Regions from separate parts of the Pseudactinotalea sp. Z1748 genome, predicted to be linked through region 3. Evidence: riboswitches for the same ligand, from Rfam matches in the RefSeq annotation. Region 3 holds a riboswitch; each other region holds the start of a gene.
What was found. Region 3 has a riboswitch for thiamine pyrophosphate ahead of ACO0LU_RS02365 (YkoF family thiamine/hydroxymethylpyrimidine-binding protein). Riboswitches for the same ligand answer to the same signal wherever they lie in the genome.

Region 1: another riboswitch for thiamine pyrophosphate. It lies ahead of thiM (hydroxyethylthiazole kinase); the one in region 3 lies ahead of ACO0LU_RS02365 (YkoF family thiamine/hydroxymethylpyrimidine-binding protein).
Region 2: another riboswitch for thiamine pyrophosphate. It lies ahead of ACO0LU_RS14975 (thiamine ABC transporter substrate-binding protein); the one in region 3 lies ahead of ACO0LU_RS02365 (YkoF family thiamine/hydroxymethylpyrimidine-binding protein).

The regions. Positions count from the first base shown of each region.
Region 1 covers NZ_JBMPQB010000002.1:76,602-82,838, reverse strand. Annotated here, with positions in the region: gene ACO0LU_RS04665 (LolA family protein) at 1-414, opposite strand, end outside; gene ACO0LU_RS04660 (FMN reductase) at 538-1,155, opposite strand; gene ACO0LU_RS04655 (LLM class flavin-dependent oxidoreductase) at 1,174-2,373, opposite strand; TPP riboswitch at 2,697-2,794, shown strand; gene thiM (hydroxyethylthiazole kinase) at 2,783-3,667, shown strand; gene thiE (thiamine phosphate synthase) at 3,668-4,336, shown strand; gene thiD (bifunctional hydroxymethylpyrimidine kinase/phosphomethylpyrimidine kinase) at 4,333-5,163, shown strand; gene ACO0LU_RS04635 (aminobutyraldehyde dehydrogenase) at 5,168-6,237, opposite strand, start outside.
Region 2 covers NZ_JBMPQB010000007.1:37,018-43,254, reverse strand. Annotated here, with positions in the region: gene ACO0LU_RS15000 (Na+/H+ antiporter subunit D) at 1-157, shown strand, start outside; gene ACO0LU_RS14995 (Na+/H+ antiporter subunit E) at 154-759, shown strand; gene ACO0LU_RS14990 (monovalent cation/H+ antiporter complex subunit F) at 756-1,106, shown strand; gene mnhG (monovalent cation/H(+) antiporter subunit G) at 1,103-1,477, shown strand; gene ACO0LU_RS14980 (DUF4235 domain-containing protein) at 1,496-1,738, opposite strand; TPP riboswitch at 1,831-1,946, shown strand; gene ACO0LU_RS14975 (thiamine ABC transporter substrate-binding protein) at 1,994-3,127, shown strand; gene ACO0LU_RS14970 (ABC transporter permease) at 3,396-5,174, shown strand; gene ACO0LU_RS14965 (ABC transporter ATP-binding protein) at 5,175-6,215, shown strand.
Region 3 covers NZ_JBMPQB010000001.1:496,650-502,886, forward strand. Annotated here, with positions in the region: gene ACO0LU_RS02355 (NCS2 family permease) at 1-1,375, shown strand, start outside; gene ACO0LU_RS02360 (hypothetical protein) at 1,535-2,284, shown strand; gene ACO0LU_RS02365 (YkoF family thiamine/hydroxymethylpyrimidine-binding protein) at 2,347-3,033, opposite strand; TPP riboswitch at 3,077-3,181, opposite strand; gene ACO0LU_RS02370 (hypothetical protein) at 3,261-4,211, opposite strand; gene ACO0LU_RS02375 (PLD nuclease N-terminal domain-containing protein) at 4,429-4,632, opposite strand; gene ACO0LU_RS02380 (protein adenylyltransferase SelO) at 4,759-6,237, opposite strand, start outside.

The DNA.
Region 1 (6,237 bases), on a different contig from region 3:
CTGGATGCGCGCCTGCTGCCCGTCGGTATAGACCCGTGCGGTGTGCTCGCCGGTCAGCAGCTCCAGGGCCTCGCCCACTCCGGAGCCGCCGCGCCGCCCGGCGTTCTCATCACCGGCGTCCTGGGTCTGCTCCGGAGCGGCATCCTCAGCGAGATCCGGCGCCGGCATGCCACCGCGGTGCCCGTGGCCGAAGGCTCCATCCAGGCCGGACAGATCGGGCAGTCCGAGTTCGGTGCTCGTCTGGAACTCCCCGGAGAATGCCTCCACCGAGTGCTCGGCCATCATGGCCAGGACGTCCTCGGGTGACTTCTCGGGCAGATCGGCCGAGCCGGCCTGCGCCGTGAGCCCGACCCCGCCCGCGATCACGACGCCGACCACTGCGGCCGGTAGCCAGCGGTGCCATCTGCGGGTCATCGTGACCTCCTTGCGTGCTGGTTCGACCATACGCCTCACCACGGCCGTCGACCAGTACTCACCATTCCCGGTGCGATGAGGCGCCCTCGGCGGGTACGGCCCTCGGCTGAGCGCCGGCGGTGCTCAGAGTTTGGAGAACATCGCCTCGAAGGAGGGGACGTCGTCGTACAGGTCGGCCGGGCGGGCCTCGTCCCGGGCCGCCACGAGTTCGGCGAATTCGCGACCCGCCCGGCGGATCCGGGCCGGGAGCGGATTGACGTCGTCGGCCCGACCGGACCAGTCGTCGGTGGCGGCGAATACCGCGGTGGTGACCACATCGGTCCGCAGGTAGGTGAACATCGGCCGGATCGCGTACTCCAGCGCCAGGGAGTGTCGCGCCGTACCACCGGTGGCTCCCAGCAGTACCGGCATCCCGGTCAGGGCGTCCTTCTCGATGATGTCCACGAAGGACTTGAACAACCCGGACGCTCCGGTGGTGTAGATCGGGCTGACGGCGATGACGCCGTCGGCGCCGGCTAGGCGCTCCAGCACTCCCTTGAGGTCACCGGAGGGGAACCCGGACAGCATCGCGTTGACGGTGTCGTGGGCGTGGTCGCGCAGTTCCACGACCTCCACCTGCGCCTGGACGCCGCGGGCCTTGAGTTCACTCACGGCGGCCTCGACCAGCCGGTCCGTGAGCAGCCGGGTCGAGGAGGGCTTGTTCAGGCCACCGGAGACGGCAACGATTGTGCGGGCAGTCATCAGAGATGAGTCCTTTCTTCAGAGTCCGAATGCGGCACCACGCTGGGCGGCGCCGGCGGCGGCAGTAGCGACGTCGTCCTCGGCTCGGCGGCCGGTCCAGTGGTCCTGCCCGGCCACGTGCTGGCCCTGGGACTTGCCGGCCTCGGCGACCTGGGCCACCCGGTCGGCGTGGCTGGGCGGGTTCGAGGGGACATGCGCGGGACGGGCTGCCTCGTTGATCTCGCGCAGCGCCGGCACGATCTCCTCGGCCAGGATGTCGATCTGCTCCAGCACCGTCTTCACCGGCAACCCGGCGTGATCGATGAGGAACAACTGCCGCTGGTAGTCGCCCACGTGCTCGCGCATCGTGGCGTAGCGGTCGATGATCTGCTGCGGTGAACCCACGGTCAGGGGGGTCTCGCGGGTGAAGTCCTCCATCGAGGGTCCGTGACCGTAGACCGGGGCGTTGTCGAAGTAGGGCCGGAACTCGTTCCACGCGTCCTGGGAATTCTTCCGGGCGAAGAACTGTCCGCCCAGGCCAACGATCGCCTGGTCGGCCTTGCCGTGGCCGTAGTGCTCGAAGCGCTTCCGGTAGAAACTGACCATCTTCTTGGTGTGGTCGATCGGCCAGAAGATGTTGTTGTGCAGAAACCCGTCGCCGTAGAAGGCGGCCTGCTCGGCGATCTCGGGGGTACGGATGGAGCCGTGCCACACGAACGGGGGCACCCCGTCCAGCGGGCGGGGTGTGGCGGTGAAGCCCTGCAGCGGAGTGCGGAACTTCCCGTCCCAGTCCACCACGTCCTCGGTCCACAGTCGGCGCAGCAGCGCGTAGTTCTCGATCGCGAGGTTCACGCCCTGGCGGATGTCCTGGCCGAACCAGGGGTAGACCGGGCCGGTGTTACCGCGGCCCATCATCAGGTCCATCCGGCCGTCTGCGAGCACCTGCAGCATGGCGTAGTCCTCGGCGATCTTCACCGGGTCGTTGGTGGTGATCAGGGTGGTCGCGGTGGACAGCGTGATGTTCTTGGTGGTCCCGGCCAGGTAGCCCAGCATCGTGGTCGGCGAGGAGGCCACGAACGGGGGGTTGTGGTGCTCACCGGTGGCGAAGACTTCCAGCCCGGCCTGGTCGGCGTGCTGGGCGATGGTCATCATCGCCCGTACCCGCTCGGTGTCATTCGGCGTGTGACCGGTGGTGGGGTCAGTGGTGACGTCACTGACGCTGAAGATTCCGAACTGCATGGTGCAGGCCCCTCAAGAAACTCGATGCATTTGCATATACACCCTGGCAAACATCACCGCCACCCGTTCTATTCCACCCACCGCCCTTCCCGCACCCCACCCCCTTCCCGCACCCCACCCCCTTTCCCGCACCCCACCCCCGCTTTCCACACACCACCGCCGAGAACGAGGGTTGTGGTCGACGGCGACGTTCCTGCCACTCGTCCTCGACCACCAGGGTCGCTCTCGGCGGGTGTGGGGGGTGGGGGCGGTGGGGGGTGTGGGGGGTGTGGGGGGTGTGGGGGCGACCCGACCTTCTGCGGGGTGGGGTTGTTAGACTCGAAGGCCACGACACGGGGTGCCGCCCACCGCGCGGCTGAGATGACACCCGTCGAACCTGCACTAGTTCGTACTAGCGAAGGGAATGTCCATGACTGATGTTTACGGTCACACCGAATCGGCGGGCCTTCCGGAGGCGGTCCACGTGACAGAGCAGGCCGCACACCTGCTGCGAGCCCTGCGGGAGCACAGCCCGTTGGTGCATAACATCATCAACCACGTGGCCACGAACTTCTCCGCCAACGCGTTATTGGCGATCGGGGCGGCACCGGCCATGGTGGACACGGCCGAGGAGGCGGGGGTGTTCGCCCCGATGGCGTCCGGACTGCTGATCAACCTGGGCACGTTGTCCCATCAGCAGCGCGACGCCGGCCGGGCGGCGGTGAGCGCCGCGAGCGAAGCCGGCACCCCGTGGGTGCTTGACCCGGTGGCGATCGGAGCGCTGCCGTTGCGCACCGGTTTCGCCGCCGAACTACTCGCCGCCGGGCCCACGGCAGTGCGCGGCAACGCCTCGGAGATCATGGCACTGGCAGGCGCCGGGGCTGGTGGGCGCGGGGTGGACTCTGCCGACGACACCGATACAGCCGCCCCGGTCGCCGCAGCCCTGGCCCGCGAGACCTCGATGGTGGTGGCGGTCTCCGGTGCGCGTGACCTCATCACCGACGGGTCAGCGGCCATCAGGGTCGATAACGGCCACGCGTTGCTCACCCGGATCACCGGCGCCGGCTGCGCACTCGGCTCGATCATCGCCGCGATGCTCGGTGCCCGTGGGACCACCAGCGCGCTGACCGCTGTCTCCGCCGCGCACGTGGTCTACGGCATCGCCGCCGAAGTGGCTGCCACCGACGCTCACGGCCCGGGCACGTTCCTGCCCGCGTTCCTGGACGCACTGGCCGGCATCACCCCGGAGCAGGTGATCGAGCAGGCTCGGGTCGAGGTGCTGGCGGCACCTGCGCCGGACCCGCAGGAGGCCTGAATGCAGCCCGGCATCTACCTGGTCACCGACCGCGAGTTGTGCGCACCACGCGGGGTGCCGGCCACGGTGGCAGCCGCGGTGGCCGGCGGGGTGCACACCGTGCAACTGCGGGACAAGGAGGCCGACCTGGACGATCACCTGCGTCAGTTGACGCACCTCACCGAGGTGATCGATGGCCGGGCGCACCTGATCGTCAACGACCGGCTCGACGTCGTCGTCGCCGCGCACAGTCGCGGCCTGCCGGTGCACGGGGTGCACCTGGGGCAACTCGATGACACAGCGGTGGCGGCCCGTGCGGAGTTGGGACCGGAGGCGATCGTCGGTCTCACTGCCAATACGGTCGCGCACCTGCAAGCCGTCGCCGCCCTGCCGGGGGGCACCGTCGACTACCTGGGGGTGGGGGTGATCCGGCCGACGACGACGAAGACCGACCATCCGGACGCGCTCGGTATCGAGGGGTTCGGCCGGTTCGCCGCCCGGACGCCGCTGCCGTGCGTGGCGATCGGCGGCGTGCGGCCCGAGGACGCCGGGCCGCTGCGGCGCGCCGGTGCCGGCGGGGTGGCAGTGGTCTCGGCGTTGTGTGCGGCGCCGGATCCCGAGGCGGTGGCCCGGGGGCTGCGTACCGACTGGGACGCCGCAGGATCCGGCCCGGGCAAGGCCGGCGCATGAGTATTCCGCGCGTCCTGTCCATCGCCGGATCCGACCCCTCCGGGGGCGCGGGGATCCAGGCGGACATCAAGTCGATCGCGGCCAACGGCGGATACGGCATGGCGGCGGTCACTGCGCTGACCGCACAGAACACCCGCGGGGTCCGGGGTGTGCACATCCCCCCGCCGCAGTTCCTGATCGACCAACTCGAGGCGATCAGCGAGGACATCCAGGTCGATGCGGTCAAGATCGGGATGCTGGCCAACACGGCCACCATCGAGGTGGTCACCGGGTGGCTGGAGCGCAGCACGGCAGCCCACGTGGTGCTCGATCCGGTGATGGTGGCCACCAGCGGCGACCGACTGCTGGACGCCGATACCTCCGAGGCGCTGTCCGGACTCATCACTCGCGCCGGGTTGATCACCCCGAACATCCCCGAACTGGCTGTGCTCGCCGGAACAGAGACCGCCGGGGACTGGGAGGAGGCAACGGCGCAGGCGCGCCACGTGGCCAAGGAGTATGGGGTGAGCGTGCTGGCCAAGGGCGGGCACCTGCCCGGCGAACGCGCCACCGATCTGCTGGTCTGGCCCGGCGGTAGCGTCACCCAGGTGTCCTCGGCGTGGATCGACACACCCAACACCCACGGCACCGGATGCTCGCTCTCCTCGGCGATCGCTACCCGGGTGGTCGAGCGCGAGGGCGACTGGGAGTCCGCCGTGCGCGTTGCCAAGACCTGGCTCACCACCGCCCTGGCCGCTGCCGATGACCTTCAGGTCGGCTCCGGCCACGGCCCACTGCACCACTTCGCGGGCCAACCCGGGGCCGGTCGTCGCGCCCGGCGCGCGTGAAACCTCAGGCGGGTCGGAACCCGGTGGTTTCCGGGGGCACCTGGTGCCGGATCATCACGTGCCGCGTCACCGAGTAGTCCAGCAACGGCTCGATGCTCAGGTCCTTGCCGAAGCCCGACCCCTTCACTCCCCCGTGCGGGGCCTCCGAAGCGATCGGCAGGTGGTCGTTGATCCAGGTCACCCCCACCTCCAACCGGTGGCTGACCCGGATCGCCCGGGCCACATCGGACGTCCACACCGAGGAGGCCAGGCCGTAGGCACTGTCATTGGCCAGAGCCACCGCCTGCTCCTCATCGTCGAAGGGCAGCGCCACCAGCACCGGTCCGAACACCTCACCCTGGACCAGTTCGGAGTCCTGCGCGGCACCGACCACCAGTGTGGGCGGGTAGAAGAACCCCGGCCCTTCCAGCGGCTCCCCGCCGGTGAGCACCTCGCCTCCGTGGTTCACCGCACGAGTGACGAAGCCGTGCACCCGTTCCCGGTGGGCAGCGGAGATCAGTGGTCCGATGTGTGTCGCTGGGTCGTGGGGGTCCCCGGCCACCACGGTCTCCATGGTGGCTCGCAGGGCATCGACCCCCTGATCGAAGATCTCCCGCTGCAGGTAGACCCGGGTGGCGGCGGTGCAGTCCTGACCGGTGGAGTAGGTGGCCCCCATCGCCACCGCGTGGGCCATCTGGGCGATGTCGGCGTCGGGGAAGACCACCGCCGGGGCCTTGCCGCCCAGTTCCAGGTGCACCCGTTTGACGCCCTCGACCGCCCCGCGCATCACGGCCTTACCGGTCTGGGTGGACCCGGTCACGCTGACCATGTCCACCCCGGCGTGCCCGGCCAGCGCTGCGCCCACATCACCGTCGCCGGTGACCACCCCGAGCGCCCCCTCGGGCAGCCCGCACTCGGCGGCCAGGTCGGCGATCCGAGCGGTGCTGCTCGGCGTCAACGGGGCCGGTTTGATCACCACCGAGTTGCCCGCAGCCAGTGCGGGCCCGATCTTCCACACCGCCATCACCAGCGGGAAGTTCCACGGGGCGATACTGGCCACCACCCCCACCGGGCGGCGCACCATCATCGAGGTGT
Region 2 (6,237 bases), on a different contig from region 3:
CGTCGGGGTGGCGTTGGCGGTGATCGCCGGGCCACTGTACGCCTACACCGACGCAGCCTCGCGGGACTTGCGTGCGCAGACAGCCTACGTATCCTCGGTCCTTCCCGACGGTGAACGCGGCGAGGGCGTGTCCGATGAGGTGGTGGAGGAAGAATGACCGCCCCGACCACCACGACGGCGCCAGGCCGGAGCCTGGCCTCCTGGTTCCACCGGTGGCCGATGCTGCTGTGGATGACGGCCCTGTGGGTGCTGTTGTGGGGCGATCTGACCCTGGCGAACGTTCTCGCCGGCGTCGCGATCGCGGCGATCCTGCTGATCGTGGCCCCGATGCCGGCGGTGGGATACGCCGGACGGCCAAGTTTCTTCGGTCTGGTCCACCTGGTCGGGCGGTTCATATTCGACGTTCTGCACGCCTCGGTCCAGGTTTCATGGCTGGCGTTGCATCCCCGCAAGGCTCCCCAGGGTGGTGTGGTCCGGATCCGGTTGCGGTCGGCATCGGACCTGATCCTGACTCTGACCGGCGTGTTCACCTCCCTGGTTCCCGGTTCGATCATTGTGGAGGCGCATCGACTCACCGGAACTCTGTACGTGCACGTGCTGGATCTGGGCATGACCGACGGTGCCGACGGGATGCGCAAAATGGTGCTGGCCCAGGAACGCCGGTTGCTCTATGCCTTGGCCAACCAGGAGGATCTGGCCAAGGCCGGACTACCCCGGCGGCGTTGGTGGGGCGGCGGTCGAGGGGAGGTCGATCAGTGAGCCCGGTGGTGATGTGGATCGCCGGGACGATTCTCCTGGTGGCGGTACTGGTGGCGCTGCGCCGGATGGAGGTCGGCCCGAGCATGCTGGACCGGATTGCCGCGCTCGACGTGGTGGTTGCCGCATTGATCGGGGCCAGCGCGCTGTGGTCGGCCGGCACCGGGCGGGTGGACCTGGTCCCGTTGCTCACGGTCATGGCGATCGTCGGATTCGTGGCCGCAGTGGCCCTGTCCAGGTTCGCGGCCAGCGAGCCCGAGGACGAGGGCAGGATCCTCACCCACGAGGAACTGGCGCAGGTCGAGAGAGCGCGGCTGGCCCGGATGGACGAACAGGAGCCTGAAGGATGAGCTGGGACCTGCTCCGCGAGGTGATGGCCTCGGCGTTCTTCCTCACCGGGACGTTCCTGACCCTGGTGGCCGCCATAGGCGTGAACCGCTTCCCGGATCTGTTATCCCGCATGCACGCGGCCACCAAGCCGCAGGTCCTGGGCATCATTCTGATGATGAACGGCCTCGCCCTGTCACTGGCGTCCTGGCAGGTGGGCTGGAAGGTGCTTCCGGTGATCGTGTTCCAACTCGCTACCGCGCCGGTGGCCGCGCACATGGTGGGCCGGGCGGGCTACCGCACCGACAGGGTCCGGTTCGACCTGCTCGGGGTGGACGAACTTACCGAGGATCTGGAGTCGGTACGTGCCGAGAACGGGGACTCCCAGGCCTGACCTGCTGTGCGACCGCCCTCAGCGAGCGACGTCGCCGCTCGACATCCACTTGTGGGCGCCACGGCTGGCGTAGGCGCGGACCAACGCCACCAGCGCGCTGGAGATCGCCGCGAAGAGCACGATCTCAGCGATGGGCATGCTTCCGTCCTTGTCGTCGGTTGGTGGCTCATGACCGGTGACGCTCTTCCAGGCGGTGCCGAGCACCTTGTTCGCGACGAGGCCGGCGACGATGGTGGCAACGGCGGTGACGACTCGCTCCATGGCAGATCTCCTTTACGACGACTGCACCCAGCGTAGCCGTCCACGATCCTCGCGCACCCGTCGGCCGCACCGGCCGACGGGGTGTAGCCTCGTGGGTGCGACAGGGGAGCGTCGACCGAGTCAGGTGCGGCGCTGAGAGTGCGGCCACCCGCAGACCCTCGAACCTGCTCCGGTTAGCACCGGCGAAGGGAGTCGAGCATCTCTCCCGTGGCGTCGCGCCGCGGACCCCTTCTCACATCACGCTGAGGAGGAAGAATGAATCACCACACCATGTCTCACCGCAGACCTGTACGGATCGGACATCTTGCCGCGTTCACCGCTCTGGCACTGGCCGTGGCCGCCTGCACGGTGGGCACCGGGAACGACAACCCCGACACCACCCCTGACGACGACGCGGACACCACCGCAGTAGAGGAGGGCGAGGCCACCGGAGCCGGAGGCACGGTCCAGGTGGTCACGCACGACTCGTTCCACGTCTCGGAGGACCTGATCAGCCAGTTCGAGTCGGACTCCGGCTACACGCTGTCCTTCAGCGCACCCGGTGACGGTGGAGCCCTGGTGAACCAGTTGATCCTGACCAAGGACGCGCCCCTGGGCGACGTCGCCTACGGCATCGACAACTCCTTCGCCTCCCGCGGTATCGCCGAGAACGTCTTCAGCCCCTACACCTCCGCTGCACTGCCCCCGGCCGCCGAGGACTACCTGATCGACGGCGGAAACGAACTCACTCCGATCGACGTGGGCGATGTGTGCCTGAACATCGACACCGCCTGGTACGCCGAGGCCGGTATCGCCGAGCCGTCCGACCTGGCCGACCTGACCGGGCCTGACTACGCCGACCACGTGGTGGTGACCAACCCGGCCACCTCCTCACCCGGCCTGGCGTTCCTGCTGGCCACGGTCGCCGAGTTCGGGGACGGGTGGACGCAGTACTGGCAGGACCTGGCCGACAACGGCCTGCTCGTCGTCGACTCCTGGTCCACCGCCTACTCCGAGGAGTTCTCCGGCTCGGTCGGACAGGGCCCGCGCCCGGTGGCGTTGTCCTACTCCACCTCGCCGGCCTTCGAGGTCGGACCGGACGGGGAGGACCCGACGACGACGGCGATGCTCGCCTCCTGCTTCCGGCAGGTTGAGTACGCCGGGGTGCTGGCCGGGGCGGACAACCCCGAGGGCGCCGAGGCGTTCATCGACTTCCTGCTCAGCGACGCCGTCCAGGCTGACATTCCCGGACAGATGTACATGTACCCGGTCAACCACGACCTGGAACTCCCGCAGGAGTGGACTCAATGGGCCCCCCTCGCCGAGGAACCGTTGACCGTGGACCCGGCGGAGATCGACGAGAACCGTCAGGACTGGATCCAGGCTTGGACCGACATCGTGATCGGCTGAGGATGGGAGCCAGCACCGCCCGGTCCAGCCCGACCCGGCCCAATCCGACTCGGCCCAATCCGGCCCGGCGCAATCTGACCCGGCCCAATCCGGCCCGGCGCAGCCCGGTACGGCACGGCCCGGCACGCCCCGGCTCGGCCCGGCCCGATCCGGTAGGGCCCGGCCGGGTCCGGGTCTGCGTGGCTCGGCGTTGCGCTGCCGTCCGGGTGGGTCTGCGCACTGCGTCACCCGGTCGGCCGCGGGCCGCCGAGTAGGAGGGGTCCTGGGGATGGCACGGTGGTTGCGAGGCGGGGTGTGGGTGCTCGCGGCCGCCGTGCCGCTGGTGTTCCTGGCCATCTTCTTCGCCTGGCCGGTGACCACCCTGGTGTTGCGTGGTTTCGTGCCGGACGGTTCGTGGGACCTCAGCGGCTTCACCGAGGTGTTCGCCCGCCCGCGCACCTGGCGGATCCTCTTCCTCACGATCGCGCTGGGGGTGCTCGGCACCGTCTTCTCGGTGGTGCTCGGCGTCCCCGGTGCCTATGTGCTGTACCGGCGCACCTTCCGCGGCCAACGGATCCTGAGGGCGCTGATCACGATCCCGTTCGTGCTGCCCACCGTGGTGGTGGGGGTGGCGTTCCGGGCGCTGCTGGCCGCTGACGGCCCGCTCGGGTTCCTCGGCCTGGACCGCACCTTCACCGCGATCGTGCTGGCGCTGGTGTTCTTCAACTACGCGATCGTGGTGCGCACCGTGGGCGGCTTCTGGGAGCGTCTGGACCCGCGCACCGAGCAGAGCGCCCGGGCCCTGGGCGCTTCCCCGGCGCGCGCCTTCTGGTCTGTGACATTGCCGGCGCTCACCCCGGCGATCACCTCCGCCGCCTCGGTGGTGTTCCTGTTCTGCTCCACCGCGTTCGGAGTGGTGCTGGTGCTGGGCGGGATCCGGTTCGGCACCATCGAGACCGAGATCTGGATCCAGACCACCCAGTTCCTCGACCTGCGCACCGCCGCGGTGCTCTCGGTACTGCAACTATCGGTGGTGACCGCCGCGCTCATCACCTTCTCCCGTGCCCGGGCTCGGCGGGAGGCGGCCCTGAAACTACACGGCGCCCAGCACCAGGCACGCCGGCTGCGGCTGTGGCAGCCCGTGCCGCATCGTCGAGAGCGAGGGTTATGGGCGAAGTCGAGTGTCCGCACCGTCGGTCTCGGCCATACGGCTCGAAGTCGAGGCCGGCTTGCCGCCCGCTGGGGCCGCCCGGGGCCTGATCTTCCGGCGGCCGCGGTGACCGCCGTGGTGATCGTGGGCCTGCTCGCGCTACCCCTGGCCACGCTGGTGGTGCGCTCGCTGCGCACGCCGTCGGGCGCGTGGGGGCTGGACAACTATGTGGCCCTGGGCAGCACCGGCGGGCCGAACGCGCTCACCGTGACGGTATGGGACGCGGCCGCGAACTCCCTGCGTGTGGCTGTGGATGCCACCGTGATCGCGGTGGTGGTGGGCGCACTGGTGGCGCTGGTGGTCTCTCGCCGGCCGCGCAACGTGCACGTCCGACGTACGGTCTGGGGACTGGACACCCTCTTCATGCTCCCCTTGGGGGTGTCGGCGGTGACGGTGGGTTTCGGGTTCCTGATCACGTTGAACCGGCCGCCGCTGGACCTGCGCACGTCGATGATCCTGATTCCGATCGCCCAGGCGGTGGTAGCGATCCCGCTCGTGGTGCGCACGGTCCTGCCGGTCCTGCGGGCGATCGACCCGCGCCAGCGCGAGAGCGCCGCGGTGCTGGGCGCCTCTCCGGGCCGGGTGCTTGCCCACGTCGACGGGCCCTTCCTGGTGCGATCGCTCGGGCTGGCGATCGGATTCGCCTTCGCCGTCTCCCTCGGGGAGTTCGGCGCCACCGCCTTCCTGGCCCGCCCCGACGCACCCACCCTGCCGGTGGTCATCTTCCGGCTGATCGGGCGCCCCGGTGCGGAGAACTACGGGATGGCCCTGGCCGCGTCGGTCCTGCTGGCGTTGCTGACCGCCACCATCATGGGAGTGGCCGAACGGTTGCGGTCGGAACGGACGGGTGAGTTCTAGATGTCCTTGACCATCGATGACGCCGTGGTCCGCTACGGCGTCCGGGAACCGCGGACGACGGCGGTGGACCGGGTGAGCCTGCAGGTGGCGCCGGGGGAGGTGGTCGCCCTGCTGGGGCCCTCCGGCTGTGGCAAGTCCTCGCTGTTGCGTGGGGTGGCCGGCCTGGAGCCACTCGATCGCGGCCGGGTGTGCTGGGAGGGGGCGGACCTGAGTGACGTGCCGGTGCATCGGCGCGGGTTCGGGTTGATGTTCCAGGACGGACAGCTCTTCGCCCACCGGGACGTGGCCGGCAACATCGCCTTCGGCCTGCAGATGGAGCGGATGCCGCGGACGCAACGGGCGCAGCGGGTACGCGAACTCCTCGACCTGGTCGGCCTACCGGGTTACCAGGACCGGGCGGTGGCGAGCCTGTCCGGCGGGCAGGCCCAGCGGGTGTCGTTGGCCCGCTCCCTGGCCCCGAAGCCCCGGTTGCTGCTGCTCGATGAACCGCTCTCGGCGCTGGACCGGGCGCTGCGGGAACGGCTCGCCGCGGACCTGCACCACATCCTCCGCCGGGCCGGCACGACCGCCCTGTACGTCACGCACGACCACGACGAGGCGTTCACCGTGGCCGACCGGGTGGCGGTGATGATGGAGGGGCGGATCGTGCAGGTCGGTACCCCCGAGGAGTTGTGGGCGGCTCCGGCCGATGCGCAGGTCGCGGAGTTCCTCGGGTACCGGCTCGTCACCGGAGCCGACGGCGCCAGGTTCGGTCTCTCGCCCCAGGCGCTGCGCCTGGAGCCGGTCGAGAACGGGGAGACTGCGGAGGAGACCGGCGGCACCGGTACCAGGTCCGGGCCAGGGCCGAGCCTGCGCGATGCCGACGATGTCCGCCTCCGCGGCGAGGTGGTCAGCGTGGGTTTTGCCCGCGGTCGCACCACCGCCGTGGTGCAGATACCTGACTGGGGCCTGCAGCGGGCCGTCGCCGAGGGCATCGTGCCCCTCGAACCGGGGGTGCTCGTCACCGTGCGGGTGGACGCCGGCGGCATCATCCGGTTCTGAGTAGGCGGCCGATGCCACGCCC
Region 3 (6,237 bases):
TGGCCTGGTCACGTTCTTCGCGATGAGTTACATCATCGTCATCAACCCGTTGATCCTGGGCACCGTGCCCGACGGCACGGGCAACTTCATCGGCGGGATCGAGGAGTTGGCCGTCCCCCGGGTGGCGGCGACCACCGCCCTGGTCGCTGGGGTGCTGTGCATCGCGATGGGTCTGGTGGCGCGCTTCCCACTGGCCATCGCCGCCGGCATGGGCCTGAACGCCGTGGTGGCCTACTCGATCGCCGCGCTGCCCGACGCCGGGCTGACCTGGGCCGATGCGATGGGCATCGTGGTGCTGGAGGGCATCATCATGCTCGTCCTGGTCCTCACCGGGTTCCGGCAGGCGGTGTTCCGCGCGGTTCCGTTCGAGTTGAAGATGGCCATCAGTGTGGGCATCGGGCTGTTCATCGCCTTCGTCGGCCTCGTCAACGCCGGCATCATCCGGATCCCGGCCTCGATGGCCACGCCGGTGGAACTGGGGCTGAATGGGTCGCTGGGTGGGTGGCCCTCGCTGATCTTCGTGATCGGGCTGTTCACCGCCGGCATCCTGTGGGTGCGCAAGGTTCGCGGGGCACTGCTGATCGCGATCGTGGTCGGCACCGGGCTGGCGATGCTTGCCGAGGCGTTCCTGAACGTGGGGCGGGCCTCGGAGGACAACCCCTGGGGTTGGCAGCTCAACCCGCCCGAGATCAGCGGGGAGATCATCTCGCTGCCCGACTTCGCCCTGCTGGGCCACTTCTCCCTGCTCGGTTCGATCGAGAAGGTCGGCATCGTCGTCGTCCTGCTGCTGGTGTTCACCCTGATGCTGGCCGACTTCTTCGACACCATGGGCACGATGGTGGCCGTGGGTGCCGAGGCCAAGTTGCTGGATGAGCAGGGCAACCCGCCGCGGACCCGAGAGATCCTGGTGGTGGACTCCTTCGGGGCCATCGCCGGCGGGGCGGGATCGGCATCGACGGCGACCGCGTACATCGAATCCGCAGCCGGCGTCGGTGAGGGGGCCCGGACCGGGCTGAGCAGCGTGGTGGTCGGCATCGCGTTCCTGCTGGCCACGCTGTTCTCCCCGATCGTGGCGCTGGTGCCCTTCGAAGCGGCTACGCCGGTGTTGGTGCTGGTGGGCTTCCTGATGATGGCCCAGGTGACCGGGATCGACTGGAAGCGCACCGAGGTGGCGATCCCGGCGTTCCTGACCATCCTGATGATGCCGCTGACCTTCTCCATCGCCGCGGGGATGGGCGCCGGGTTCATCGCCTACGTGATCATCCAGGTAGGTGCCGGACGGATCCGCAAGGTGCACCCGCTGATGTGGGTGACCTCGCTGATGTTCGTCTTCTACTTCGTGCGCGGTCCGATCGGAACGCTGCTCGGGGGTTAGCGGGGCCGGCAGTCGGGGTGCGGGGCGGCGCGGGTACTGTGTCCGCCGGTGGTCTTGGGTCGGGGAGCGGGCCGGGTGGGCAGTTGCTCCGGGTGGCCCGGTGCTCCGAGTGATTGCGCCGCGGTTGGTGCGCCGGCGCCTGCCGATGGACCATGGGGGATGACCCGCTCCACTCCGCCCCGCACCTGGAGGTTCTCCGGTCGGATCGCCGGTTGGGGGACCGCCGGTGGGACCCGGTTCGTCGTGGGTAACTGGCACACCACTCCGCTGGGGCCATTCGCGGGGGTGATGGTGCAGCATCCGCACGGGCATCGAGTGCTACTGGCGCCATCGACGGAGGTCGCCGAGTTCGTCTCGGCCACCTACCAGTTCGATGCCGTCGAGCCCGCGAACGTGACCGTGCACCGGTATGCGCCCAGATCCCCGGCAGGGGCTCGTGCGCGTGACGCCGTTGTGCGGGGAATGGCAGATCCCGGCTCCTCCCAGCCGCCCGTACCGGCTGAGGCGCTGCCGCGGACTGCGCCCACCACGGCGGGGGAGCGGTGGCAGATCGAAGCCGGCCCACTGTCCGCAACCGTGCAGATCGGCAAGCGGGCAGCGGTGGGTTGGCTGTTGCGCGCGCTGCCCGCTGCGGTGACCGGTGCGCCCTGGTTCACCCTCCTGACCGATCCGGTCGCGCGGGTGGCCCTGCCAGGGGTGCGCACCCGCGGTTCGGCCGGGGGTGGGCGCAGGGAGTACTACGGTGCGAGCGACCTTCATCGCCTCGCCGGTGCTCGTACCTCGTGGGATGGAACGGACTTGGGCGCGATGGTTCCGATCGACCCGCCGGTGCGGTTCGGGTTCGCCTCCACCCCGGCGAAGCCCAGCCTCACCGACTTGGTCACCACGGTGCGCGACGGGGCTCCCTGAGCGCGTACCCCACACCGCCAGTGCGCGAGGCGGACGGGCGCTCGTGAACTGGGCTGGCGCGGTTACGTCCCGCGGGCCGGCGTGGGTGAGCCCACCGAGATGGTCAGGTGGGTCGCCACGTGCGGGACGGTGGTGCCCACCCGCGCCCACGCGTCGACGGCGGTGGCCACCACCTCCGCGAGGTCGCCGGTGAATTTGGTGGCGTAGTGGGCCGCAGGGGCGGCAACCCCGCGCGCCTGTGCGCGGGTGATAGCCGCCTCGATGATGGACATGTGTTCGCCGGCATCATCCCCACCATCGAGTAGCGGGTACAGCGACCACTGCGCCACCGCCTCGATGCCGGTGGGTTCCAGGCGCACCGGGGCCACCTCGGGCAGGATCGTGGAGGTCAGGTCGCAGGTACGTTCGCCCGGGCAACCGCGGGAGAACAGCACGTGGGCGGCGACGTGCCCGCCACCGGAGTGCCGGGAGGCAGCGGCGATGGCAGCCACCAGGTAGCCGGCCAGGTCCTGTTCGGCCGGCACCGCCCGAGCACCGACGTATGTGCTGACCTCGTCGGTCTCGATCACCAGCCCCTCGCCCGCGCCGCTCGCCTCCACCTCGGCGAGGGAGTCCAGGATCACGCGCACGAAGTCGTCGGTGTGCGGGTGGAGGCTGAATCGCATCCCGACGCCCAACTCGCGTGGCGTGGCCTCGCTGGTGCCGGTCGTGGTGATTGCCTCCGTGCTGCCGTGGCCGGTGGTGATCATCGGTGCCTCCGGTCCCGGGGTACCTCACGAGCCGCCGACGCTCATCGGCGGGTGCCCAACTCCCTACGCCGGTACGAACCGGATCAGGTGGACGGGTCTGCGGACTCTCCGCACTCTCAGCGCTCCGCGCGCTCCCCGGGGGGTAGGTTCGACGCTAACCGTGGCGGACCGGCGCTGTCCACCCGCCGAAGCCAGCATTAATCGACTTTGCCCGCAGATTCAGCCGATCAATGCTGACTTCGGCGGGTGGTGGTGAGGACCTGGCGGACGTGGTGGGCGATGGTGCCGGGTGGGCGCAGGTCGCGGCTGGTGAATCGCAGGACGGTGGCATCCGCCTCGGCCAGCAACCGGTTCTGGCGCTGCCGGTCCCGGAAGAGCGCCTCGGGTTCGCTGTGGACCTGGCGTCCGTCCATCTCGACGATGACCCAACCGCCGTCGCGGCGCCGCCATCCCATGTCACCGCGCCCGATGAGCGTACCGGTGGCGTCGCGCAACACCACCTGGAGTTGGTCCGGTGGCAGATCGTGGTCATGACAGTCGAGCCGGGCCCACGTCTCCAATGGTGATTCGGCGCGACCATCCACGAGCGGCCACCACCTGCTGGTTCGCGCGGCACCGCGTCGCCCCTGCAGCCACCGGCGGACGTCGGTGAGGTCGCTGGTGTTGATGAGGCCTTGGTTGAGGGCCGAATCGAGCACGGCGACCCCGTGATCGCGTCGCAGGAGTGGCAGAGCGTGGACGAGTGCGGTGGGGACGTCGCTCACCTGCCAGCCGGCGTACCGCACCCGCACCGGCACGTCACGATACCGGCGCACAACGACGCCGACCGGTCCCCGCAGCCAGCGCCCACCTGTGAGCGCTACTTCCGGCGTCAACTGCTGGGGCAGCCCTGCGACGCCATGGAGGGCCAGGGCGCAGCACCCCACGGCAATGGCGTCCTTGCCGATCGCCAGCAGGCCGGTCCAGGCGGCCTTGCGCCGGGACGCGTCGAAGTCCGTCGGACGGTCCGGCTCGGTGTCGTAGACGCCGCGCACGACCCGCTTCCACATGCCGCGAGCGACCAGGGTGGCGCACCGGTCGCCACTGATGCCCAGAGCCCGGCATTGCGCGGTGGAAATGAGGCCGCACTGCCAGTGGGTGTACCGCAGCAGGCCCTCCGGGATCGGTACCGTGCGCATGACGCCAGTAAGCACCAATCCACCGCGCCCATAGCGGCTGCCCACCAGCACCTGTGGACACAGTTTCCCAGTGTGCATACCCGCCCATCCCCCGCCGAAGCCAGCATTGGTCGACTTTGCGGCGCGTTCAGCCGACTAATGCTGACTTCGGCGGGGGCTGGGGCCGGGGCCGGGCTGGGGCCGGGCTGGGGGCCGGGTGGGGGTGGCTGGTGAGTTGTCAGCTGTGGGAGTGGCGGCCGATGAGGAACCAGGCCAGAGTGCCCAGGAACGGCAGGGCGAACACGGCCAGCATCCACAGCGCCTTGAGTCCGGAGGTATAGTTCCGCGACTGCGCGATAGACATGAGTGCGGCGACGATGAGCGCCAGCCACGCCAGCCCGAAGACGACGACCACGAGGCCCCCTGCGACCGCATCAAACATGTTCCGACCATAGCAACGGGACCGGGTGGGCACTGGCCCTGGGAGGTCAGGTTCCGCGGAAACGGGGCGGCCTCGGAAGTTGTCAGGTTCCGCAGTACGTCACGAACGGGGCGGCCTCGGAAGTTGTCAGGTTCCGCAGTACGTCACGAACGGGGCGGCCTCGGCCGGGGCCGGCTCGGTGAAGCGCTCCAGTCCCGGGCGCTCGGTGAACGGCTGGGTGATCACGTCCAGCAATTCATCGAAGGGGCCCAGGTCTGCGGTGCCGGCAGCGGCGAGAGCTTCCTCGACCAGGTGGTTGCGTGGGATGTAGATGGGGTTCACCTGGGCCATCACGCTCGCATCCGGGCGATAGGAGAGCCAGCGTTGCAGCCACGGCTCGAAGGCCGGCCGCTCGGTCGATGACGCAGCCTCGCCTCCGGCCCCGTCGAGCGATGCCGGGGCCGGAACCTCATCACCACGGGCGCCGTCGAGCGACGCCGGGCCCGGAACCTCATCGCCACCGGCGCCGCCGGACAGTGCCGGCAGCGGAGCCTCATCGCCACCGGCGCCGTCGAACAGCGCCCGCACCGGGCGCGCATCCCCGCCGGCGGCCGTGGTCAGGTGGCGGAAGAAGGAGGTGTAGTCCACACCCCGAGCACCCAGGAGTGTGGTGAGGTCGCGGATCAGGGCGGTTGCGTCGTCGTCGGGCGTGAAGGACTCCAGTCCGAGTTTGGCGCGCATGCCGCGCGTCCAGGCGGCGGAGTAGACCTCCGGGAAGGTGTTCAGCGCCGCGGTGGCCGACTCGACGGCCTGCTCCTGGTCCGCACTGACCAGCGGCAGCAGCGTTTCGGCGAACCGGGCCAGGTTCCACTGCGCGATCTGCGGTTGGCGGCCGTAGGCGTAGCGGCCCAGGGCGTCGATGGAGCTGAACACGGTGCCCGGGTCGAAGGCCTCCATGAACGCGCACGGTCCGTAGTCGATGCTCTGCCCGGAGATGGTGGTGTTGTCGGTGTTCATCACCCCGTGCACGAACCCGATCAGCATCCACTTCGCGACCAACTCGGCCTGCGCGGCCAACACCGCCTCGAACAGCGCCAAGTAGGGGTTCTCAGCATCGCGCGCCTGCGGGTGGTGCCGGGTGATGGCGTGATCGGCCAGGCGGCGCAGCAGATCCTCATCACCGGTGGAGCGGGCGTAGGCGAACGTGCCCACCCGCAGATGACTGTCCGCCACCCGGGCCAGGACCGCACCGGGCAGGGGGCGCTCACGCATCACCGCCTTGCCGGTGGCCACCACGGACAGCGACCGGGTGGTCGGCACTCCCAGGGCGTGCAGCGCCTCGCTGATGAGGAACTCCCGCAGCATCGGGCCGATCCCGGCCAGCCCGTCCCCGCCGCGGGCGAACGGGGTGGGCCCCGAGCCCTTCAGGTGCAGGTCACGCAGGTTGCCGTGGCTGTCGGTGAGCTCGCCCAGGAGCAGGGCCCGGCCATCCCCCAGCCGCGGCACGTAACTGCCGAACTGGTGGCCGGCGTAGGCCTGGGCTACCGGGGTGGCGCCCTCGGGTACCTCGTTGCCGAGCAGGAACCGTAGGCCGGCAGGGCTGCGCAAGTACTCCGGGTCCAGGCC